One region of the Pseudomonas palleroniana genome, then DNA from elsewhere that is predicted to be linked to it. Evidence: predicted binding sites of a transcription regulator. Region 1 holds the regulator's gene; each other region holds the start of a gene.

Evidence for each region. The regulator FliA, encoded in region 1, starts transcription of late flagellar genes. The targets are predictions, from matches to a motif close to CTAAAGTTTNNNNNNNNNNNGCCGNTAA.
Region 2: MJP36_RS11760 (methyl-accepting chemotaxis protein) is a predicted target of FliA. The motif match lies at 1,371-1,398, and genes of this name have one in related genera.
Region 3: MJP36_RS28275 (methyl-accepting chemotaxis protein) is a predicted target of FliA. The motif match lies at 1,934-1,961, and genes of this name have one in related genera.

The regions. Positions count from the first base shown of each region.
Region 1 covers NZ_CP092411.1:2,417,306-2,420,578, forward strand. The annotation lists gene flhF (flagellar biosynthesis GTPase FlhF) at 1-350, shown strand, start outside; gene fleN (flagellar synthesis regulator FleN) at 456-1,289, shown strand; gene fliA (RNA polymerase sigma factor FliA) at 1,286-2,026, shown strand; gene MJP36_RS11135 (chemotaxis response regulator CheY) at 2,195-2,569, shown strand; gene MJP36_RS11140 (protein phosphatase CheZ) at 2,589-3,273, shown strand, end outside.
Region 2 covers NZ_CP092411.1:2,567,107-2,570,379, forward strand. The annotation lists gene MJP36_RS11755 (response regulator) at 1-101, opposite strand, end outside; gene MJP36_RS11760 (methyl-accepting chemotaxis protein) at 111-1,325, opposite strand; gene MJP36_RS11765 (hypothetical protein) at 1,438-1,818, opposite strand; gene MJP36_RS11770 (hypothetical protein) at 1,799-1,972, opposite strand; gene MJP36_RS11775 (response regulator transcription factor) at 2,108-2,782, shown strand; gene MJP36_RS11780 (sensor histidine kinase) at 2,775-3,273, shown strand, end outside.
Region 3 covers NZ_CP092411.1:1,745,847-1,749,119, forward strand. The annotation lists gene MJP36_RS28275 (methyl-accepting chemotaxis protein) at 1-1,862, opposite strand, end outside; gene MJP36_RS07925 (YbaN family protein) at 2,002-2,403, opposite strand; gene MJP36_RS07930 (biliverdin-producing heme oxygenase) at 2,499-3,107, opposite strand; gene MJP36_RS07935 (TonB-dependent receptor) at 3,243-3,273, opposite strand, start outside.

The sequences.
Region 1 (3,273 bases):
GGCGTGGCATCAAGGCGAAAAATTACCTGGTGCTTGCAACCACCAGCCAGAAACAGGTTCTTACCGCTGCGTACCACAGCTACAAACGTTGCGGCCTGGCGGGTTGCATCCTCACCAAACTAGACGAAACTGCAAACTTGGGTGAGGTGTTGAGCCTGGCTATCGGTCATGAATTACCGGTTGCCTACCTGACCGATGGCCCGCGGATTCCAGATGATTTGCATCTGCCGCGTCGTCATCAGTTGGTCAGCCGTGCTGTCAGCGTGCAAATGCAAGAAGAGCCTAGCGAGGAAGCGATGGCTGATATGTTCGCCGACCTTTACCACAACCCGGCAAAACGGGTGGGGTGAGGCAGGATGAGCACTGTGAAATGTATCTACATTGATGGTCTGCAAGCGATTCACGCGACCAAGCCGTGTAGCCTGCGTCTAAGCAAGACAAGGTAAAGAAATAAAATGGGCAGCATGCATCCTGTACAGGTGATCGCGGTGACCGGCGGCAAAGGTGGCGTCGGGAAAACTAACGTGTCGGTGAATTTGTCCCTGGCCCTGGCAGAACTTGGCCGTCGCGTCATGCTGCTGGATGCTGACCTGGGCCTGGCGAACGTGGACGTTCTGCTGGGGCTGACACCCAAACACACCCTCGCCGATGTGATCGAGGGCCGTTGCGAGCTGCGCGATGTGCTGCTGCAAGGCCCCGGAGGCATTCGTATCGTGCCTGCCGCCTCGGGCACCCAGAGCATGGTGCACCTGAGCCCGGCGCAGCACGCCGGCCTGATCCAGGCGTTCAGCGATATCGGCGACAACCTCGATGTGCTGGTGATCGACACCGCCGCCGGGATCGGCGAATCCGTGGTCAGCTTCGTGCGCGCCGCGCAGGAAGTATTGCTGGTGGTCTGCGACGAACCCACCTCGATCACCGACGCCTATGCTCTGATCAAACTGCTTAACCGTGACTACGGCATGAACCGCTTCCGCGTGCTGGCCAACATGGCCCAAAGCCCGCAGGAAGGCCGGAATCTGTTCGCCAAGTTGACCAAGGTCACGGACCGTTTTCTCGATGTCGCCTTACAATACGTTGGCGCAGTTCCCTATGACGAGTGTGTGCGCAAGGCCGTGCAAAAGCAGCGTGCGGTCTATGAAGCGTTCCCTCGTTCCAAATGCGCGTTGGCGTTCAAGGCTATTGCCCAGAAGGTCGATACCTGGCCGTTGCCTGCCAACCCGCGGGGGCATCTGGAGTTTTTCGTCGAGCGATTGGTGCATCAGACGAGCGCAGGACCGGTGCTATGACAGCCAGCGGCTATAACCTTTACAAGAAATCGGCACGTGACAGCCAGGGCGAATTGATCGAGCGTTATGCGCCCTTGGTCAAGCGCATTGCCTACCACTTGCTGGCGCGCCTGCCGGCCAGTGTGCAGGTGGAAGACCTGATCCAGGCCGGCATGATCGGCTTGCTCGAAGTGTCGACCAAATATGACGCGAGCAAGGGTGCGAGTTTCGAGACGTATGCGGGTATCCGTATCCGTGGCGCGATGCTCGATGAGGTCCGTAAAGGGGATTGGGCGCCGCGTTCGGTACACCGCAACACGCGAATGGTCAGTGATGCCATTCGCGCAATTGAAGCAAAAACCGGTCGTGACGCTAAAGATCATGAAGTTGCGGCCGAACTCCAATTGAGTCTCGATGATTATTACGGGATTTTGAACGATACCTTGGGCAGCCGCCTGTTCAGTTTCGACGACCTGTTGCAGGACGGCGAACACGAAGGGCTGCACGAGGACGGCGCGAGTGCACATCTCGAACCGTCGCGTGACCTGGAAGATGAGCGTTTCCAGAGGGCGTTGGCGGACGCGATTGCCAATTTGCCGGAGCGTGAGCGACTGGTGTTGGCGCTGTACTACGACGAAGAGCTGAACCTCAAGGAAATCGGTGAGGTCCTGGGGGTCAGCGAATCGCGTGTCAGCCAGCTGCATAGCCAGTGCGCAGCCCGCTTGCGGGGGCGGTTGGGGGAGTGGCGCGCGCGCTGACAGGCAGTGTGGGGACACTGTAGACGCGCCGCGAAAGTCGAAGGCTTTTGCGGGGTCGTGCCGTGGTGCCCTGGGCAGTCCTTTGTTGTGTAACGCCTGTTGATTGAAATGGCGCGTCCAGGTGCTGGGCGCGTTTAAGACTGCTTGGAGGTCGAATTGGACAAGAACATGAAAATCCTCATCGTTGATGACTTCTCAACGATGCGGCGGATCATAAAAAATCTGTTGCGTGACCTTGGGTTCACCAACACGGTCGAGGCGGATGACGGCCTTACGGCGATCCCGATCCTCAACAGTGGGAGCATCGACTTTCTGGTAACGGACTGGAACATGCCGGGCATGACCGGTATCGACTTGTTGCGCCACGTGCGCGCCGACGAAAAATTGCGCAGCCTTCCCGTGTTGATGGTGACCGCCGAAGCCAAGCGTGAACAGATCATCGAAGCCGCCCAGGCCGGGGTCAACGGTTACGTGGTCAAGCCATTCACTGCACAGGCGTTGAAAGAGAAGATCGAAAAAATCTTCGAGCGCATCCACGGCTAACGCCATCGCAGGGGGAGCTATGGAGCATACAGAATCATCACAGAAAGACTTTGAGTCGACTCTGAAAAAACATGCCCACCAGTTGGTCGAAAGCCTGGAAAAAGGTCAGTTCGGCGACGCGGTGCAGTTGATCCATGAGCTCAATCAGACGCGTGACCGCGGCCTGTATCAGGAAGTGGGCAAGCTGACACGTGAGCTGCACAGTGCGATCGTCAATTTTCAGATTGACCCGCACATGCCCCAGGCCGAAGAAATTTCGCAAATCACCGATGCCACCGAACGCTTGTCCTATGTGGTCAGGCTGACTGAGGCGGCGGCCAACCGCACTATGGACCTGGTGGAAAACGCCACGCCGCTGGTCAACGGCATGGCCAACGAAGCCCAGGCCCTCAGCGTTGACTGGGGCCGCTTCATGCGTCGCGAAGTGGGCGCCGAAGAGTTTCGTGAATTGGCGCGTCGGGTTGAAGGTTTCCTGTCGCGCAGTGAGCAGGACAACCGTACGGTTTCCAGCAACCTCAACGACATTTTGCTGGCCCAGGATTACCAGGACCTCACCGGTCAAGTGATCAAGCGTGTGACCCAGTTGGTCACCGAAGTGGAAAGCAACCTGCTCAAATTGGTGCTGATGGCCGGCCAGGTCGACCGCTTTGCCGGTATCGAACATGACCGCGCAGCGATCCTTTCGGAAAAAGATCCACAAAAAC
Region 2 (3,273 bases), 150 kb from region 1:
TCGCAGGCCTCGATCACATCGTAGCCGGCACTTTTCAAGGCAATGCCGACCACTTGTCGCACGCTGCTCGAGTCATCGACCACCAATACATTCTTCGCCATGCTGTGCTCCTAGAAAAAAGTGATGTCTTGTGAACTCTGCTGCGCCGCGGTATCGCCATGATGGTTACGCCGCTGCTCGTCGGTGGCATAGGTGGCCTCCATGCGCGCCAGCCACTGGCGGGCATCGACGGCTGCCAGTTGGTCGGGCGTCTGGTTGGCCTGGAGCAGGTGCTCATGCAGGGCGTGCATGTTGTCGCGTACATGGCTGAGGATCTGGCTGACCCGGTCCTGGAATTGCAGGTTGACCAGCACCTCGGTCATTTCGTCACGGATGCCGTAGCTTTCCTGCTTGAGCAGGTCGGCGGAATCGGCCAGGCGCCCGGTGATGCTCTGGAAGCGTTCGAGCACCTGCTGGATGCTCTGCTCGGACGCGGCGACGGAGTGGCTGTCCTGGTCGGCGCTGGTGGAGGCCACCTGCACCAGTTGGGTGATGGCGTTGTTAATGATGTCGACTTTGGCCGACATCTGCTGGCCGGTCTCGCTGGATTTACTCGACAGGCTGCGCACCGCATCCGCAACCACGGCAAACCCGCGCCCGGCTTCACCGGCACGCGCCGCCTCGATCGCGGCATTGAGGGCCAGCAGGTTGGTTTGTGCCGCAATCGCCGCCACGTCGGCGGCCATGGTGCGCAGTTCGCCGGTATAGGCGGTGAGGCTGCGCACCTGGGAGAGGGTCTGGTCTCGGCTCGATTGAGCGGCCTTGAGCGAGTCGATCACCTGGCTCAGTTCGCTGTCACTGCGCGCCAGCACCTTGAGCGCGCCGTCGGCAGCCTGCCCATCGAGTTCCCCGGCGGCTTGCTGGGAGGCCTGCACGGTGTCCTGCAGGCGCGTGGAAATACCGGTGAAACGGTTGGCGAGGCTGACGATGGCGTCTTCGGTCTGCAAGCGCGAGCTTTCCACTTGCTTGGCCCAGATGGGCATGGCGCCCAGCAACACCTCGTCGAGTTGGGCGCGCACGGCCATGCCGTGGTGTGTCGCGTCTGCATCTGCCGGGTTTGCGTTGGCCTGCGCAATCGCTCGCAGCACCAGGTCACGCTGCGAACGGGTGCTCCAGGCGCATGCACCAAGACCGATCAGCAGCAGTACGGCACAGGCCGCCAGATTGGCCGGCGAGGCTGATTGCAGGAGTGTCCATGCGATGGCAGGGATGACCGGGATTAACGCAAACCAGCGAAAAGGCAAGGGAACGGGGGGTAAAGTACGGCCGGATTGACGCTGAGTCATGAGTTCGGTCCTTGAACAGTGTTGCAGATGTGAACGACATAAAGTCTATCTGTCCCCGGCGCCTTAACTTTAGATGGGGTACATACCTTCCGTCCGGTTTGTGACCGGTGTGTTACCGGGCGTCGGTAGGAGGGTTGCCCCATCTCTTGAGAATCCGCGGCTCTTCAACCGTAGGCAGGAGGTACTCGAGCCACCCGGTACGGTGTGAGCCTGGCAGGCCCTGCGCCTCGTCGGCACCCGCCGATTCACCTTCATCGCAGCTATAACACTTGTCACTGCTGCGTCTGCCATCAGCATAGACAATAAAGCCGCCGCGGCCTTCATGGCACTCGTGCAGATACACCGGCGACAGCTCTCGTTGCTGATCAACATACGCATTCACGCGAGTGATATAGATCCCCATCGACAACGACACGCAAACAATCAGCACTACGCACAATACCAACTGATAGGTATAGCTGATGTTTACGTGATCAGGACGCACTGACGACATAAAACGACCCTGTTCGCTCAACGTTCTGACCCACCAGAAACCAGCTACTGCCTCCCATGCGGATCAACTGAGCTTTCGGTGCGAGGAGGCCGGCCATCAGGGCGGAGAAAATCAACACCAGCAGGGCACCGATGATCATCGAAGACAGGTTCATGGCTGTGATGCTCTGGATAAGAAGAGCCTCAGCTTAAGCAGGGGAGGGTTAACATCAGGTAAACATCATTCGAAGGCCGGCCGGCTTCCGTTATCCTTCAAGCCTCTGCGCACTACCTGTCCGAGGCTTTTTACTGTGCATATTCACCTGCTGCTGGTCGAGGACAACCTGGACCTGGCCACCACCGTCATCGAGTATCTGGCGTTCAGCGGTATCGTCTGTGACCACGCCAGTAATGGCCAGGCCGGACTTAATCTGGCTCTCAACCAACATTACGACGTCATTCTCCTGGACATCATGCTGCCGCGACTGGATGGCCAGCAGTTATGTGAACGACTGCGCCAACAAGGCGTGCAGACGCCGATCCTGATGCTGACTTCGCTGGATGCGTTGTCGGACAAGCTCGCAAGTTTTGCCGCTGGAGCCGATGACTATCTGGTCAAGCCCTTCGAGCTGGCCGAGCTGGTGGCCAGGATTCGCGCATTGAGCATGCGCCGCAGCGGTCAGACCAGCCGCCTGCAGGTGGATGATTTGGTGATGGAGCTGTCCACCCGTAAGGTCAGTCGCGCAGGACAGGAACTGCATTTGTCGCCGATCTGCTGGGCCTTGTTGGAGCATCTGATGCGCGCCAGTCCTGAACCCGTTCCCCGAGAGCGCCTGGAAGCAAAAGTCTGGGGCGATGAGCCACCGGACAGTAATACGCTCAAAGTGCACCTGCATCGGCTACGCAAGACGGTCGACAAACCCTTTGACCGGCCGTTGATCCATACCCTTGCCGGGGTCGGTATTCAGGTAAAACCCTATGCGTAATGGGTTGAGCCTGAAGTGGGTGATCAGCGGGAGTTTCCTGTTACTGATTGCGGTGGTGTTGCTGATCTACAGCCACCTGCTGCCTGTATTCACCGTGCGCGGCTTGCTCTACACCGCCAGCTCGATGATGGAAGAAGAAGCCCAATATTTTATCCGGCACTACAAGAAAGATCCGAGCACGCCACCTCCGCACAATTACTTCTATACCGGCGTCATCGGCAAGGAGGCTTTGCCGCAGAACGTCCGCCAGATGCTGGATAGCCCGCCGAGCCTGTCCTTCGGCGCGGTCCACATCTTCGGCGATCTTTACTCCGATGATGACGATGCCCCCTTCCAGATCATCCTCGAGCAGCCCCTGGGGGACGGTAAAACCCTTTACCTGTATGACATCGACCATGACCACGAGGAGGGCGGTGAAGTCGAAACACCCTTGTCCGATGCCTACTTTGACCAGGTGTTGCAGAGCGTCACGTTCATCAGCCTGGCGGTAT
Region 3 (3,273 bases), 670 kb from region 1:
TGCTGGCTGGAATGCATGGTCGCCACCACGCCACGGGTGCCACTCTGGATGCGCTCGATCACCTGGCGGATTTCCTCTACCGAGTCTTGGGTGCGTTTAGCCAGGTTGCGCACTTCGTCGGCCACCACCGCAAAACCACGGCCGCTTTCCCCGGCCCGCGCCGCTTCGATGGCGGCGTTGAGCGCCAGCAGATTGGTCTGTTCGGCGATGCTGCGGATCACTTCGAGCACCGAACCGATCTGCTCGCTGTTCACCGCCAGGGCTTCCACTTCAGACACCGCCTTGCTGACCTCTTCGGCGAGTGTGGTGATGTCGCGGGTGCTCTGCTCGATGATCGACATGCCTTCACGCGCCGACTGGTCAGCCCCGCGTGCGGCATTGGCGGCACTGGAGGCACTGTTGGCTACATCGTGGGCGGTGGCGCTCATTTCGTTGGACGCCGTCGCCACCTGGTCGATTTCGCGGAACTGCACTTGCATGCCTTCGCTGGTCTGGCGGGCAATCTCGGATGACTGATCTGCCGTACCACGGGCTTCGGCGATGCTTTGCTTGATCTGCGCGATGGTCGGTTGCAGCTTGTCGAGGAAGCGGTTGAACCAGTTCGCCAGTTCGCCCAGTTCATCTTTCTTGGCGTACGCCAGGCGCTGGGTCAGGTCACCCTCGCCGCTGGCGATATCCTTGAGCATGGCTGCCACGTTGTTGATCGGGCGGGTGACGCCGGTGGCGGTCAGCCAGATCAGCAGCAGGCCCAGCAGCGCGGCGGCGGCGGCGATCAGTAAGGTCTTGATCAGGCTGCTGGCCTGGGCTTCGTCGAGTACCGCTTGCAGTTTGATGTTATCGGCGAGCATCACGCTCTTGGGCAGTTTGATGAGTACGCCCCAGTTCTTGGCGTCGGCAATCGGTTTGAACGGGTAGACGGCGCGAATCGTGTCGTCCTGTTCGCGGATCATTGGGTTGCCGGTGGCCAGCAGTTGCACGATCTCCTTGCCTTCCGCACCCAGGGTATCGATCAGGTTCTTGCCGACCTTGGCGGGTTCACCGCTGTAGGCTGCGATCAAACCGGTGCTGGAGAGGTATTCCAGGTGCGCCGCGCCGTTGAACAGGCTTTTCTGCGCGGCGTCGGTGTTGGCTTGCAAGGCGTTGAGGGCGATGTCGACGCCGATCACGCCGATGACTTTGCCGTCCACGATCAGCGGCAGGGAAATGGTGGTCATCAGCACCGGCTTACCGGCCACGGTGTCCTCGTAGGGGTCAAGCAGGCAGGTGTTGCGGCTGTCTCGTGGGCAGGTGTACCAGCTGTTGTAGGGGATGCCACTGAGGTTGAGGGTGGTCTTGGTCAGATCCTCTTCGACCATGATGGTGTTCAAGCCTTCACCGCCGGCGCGGCTCCAATAGCTGGAGAAACGCCCTTTTTCGTTGGACACCCGCGCCTTGTCATCGATGAACTCGCTGTCTTTGCCATCCAGGGCATTGGGTTCGAACGAGAGCCAGACACCCAACACGCCACGGTTGCGCTCAAAGGCCGTCTTCAGGCTCTGATTGAGTTCTTCACGCAATGCCCCAGCCTCCAGCCCGCGCTTGGCGCCGGTGTTGCGCAGGTCCTTGATCTGGTCAGCCAGTGCGGTAATGGCCACCAGGCTGTCGCTGAAGGTTTTCTGCAATTGCGCGGCTTGTTCGCCGGCCTTGGCTTGCAGCAACTGCTCCACGCTGGAGGTGAGCATGCGCGAGCTTGAGTCGCTGACTAATTGGTCGTTTTGATGGGTGTTATAGAGGTTGAGGCTCACGACCAGCGCGATCACCCCCAACAGACACAGGCCGGACAGCAGCACGATTTTCAAGCGAATGGAGAGGGTGTCGAACATAGGTTCACTCGTGAATGAATGTGTTGGAATGCAAGCAAGGCAAGCCAAATCCATTCGGCGCTATATCCGGAGCATCGGCGCAGTCGGATGATTCATGAGGCGGAGGCGATGAGTGGTAGGAAAAACCCTACACGCAGCGTTAGACGGGGGTTGCGAGGCGTTCCGGACGCGACCAGATCCATAAGTTGCCCAGGGTCATTCCGGCAATCGCCAGGTAGATCGGCCAGCCGTGATCGAGCATCACCAGCATCAGGCCCGCACACAACAGCATGCTCACCGTGGCGCTGACTTTGGCGCGACGCGCGATGATCTTGCCATTGCGCCAGTTGAATAGGATCGGCCCGAACAGCCGGTGGTTTTCCAGCCAGGCGCTGAGGCGTGGCGAGCTTTTGGTGGCGGCCCAGGCGGCGAGCAGGATGAATTCGGTGGTGGGCAAACCCGGTATGACAATCGCCACCAACCCGATGCCCAGGCTGACGTAGGCCAGCAGGCCGAACAGGATCCGGGCGATTTTCGAGGGGGATTGGGTTTTGCCGGTCATGGATGTGATGGTCACAGAAAATCAGGGAGCAATGAGATCTAGCTGTGGGAGGGAGCAAGCCCCTCCCACAGGTTGATGGCATTTCAATTCAGGCGTCAGGCCAGTTCGGGGGCGCTAGCGTACGCCTGTTCCAGCAGCACGGTGAAGCGCACGAATGCATCGATTGCACCTTTTTCTGCCGCAGCCTCTTCTTCGGCGTTCAATTCCAGGCCGTCGAGGGTGCGGGTAAAGCGCTTCCAGCCTTCGGCGCGGCCACCGGCCGGTTCACCCAGGTGACGGGCACCGAAGGTTTCACTCAGGCCCAGGCCCACGGCGCGCTTGATAAGGAACGCGGCTCCCAGCTTGGAGCCTTCCGACACGAACAGCCAGCCCAGGGCTTGGGCTTTGCTGGGGTTCTTCACTGCGCCTGCGACCGGTGCCGGCACGTCGGTGTCCAGGTCGCCCAAGTCCAGCCTGGCGGCTTCGGCACGGCAGCGCTCGGCCAGGTCCGGGAAGATCTCGATCAGTTGCGGGTCGTTGTACAGGGCCACCAATTCCGACTGGAACAGGTATTGCGCCACTACGAAACGGGCGAAGTTGGCCTGGGTTTCGAATGGCGCGTGGGCTTTGACCAGCGTGTCGAGCTGGGCATGTGGGGCGTGGGTGATCTGGTTCAGGCGCTGGGAGCGCAGGCTTGGGCGTTCTGCGGTAGGGGAAGCGGTCATCGAAAAAGTCCTTGAGAGGGGGAGCGCCTTGTGGCTCTAAAGAGAGCGGTTATCAACTAGACGAACAGGAAGACGCGGCACAGTAAAAAATCCTCACCTGCCGGCGACTGAGGCCGGCGAGGTGAGGCGCTTCGATCAGATGTCCCAGATCACGTTGATCGCAAAG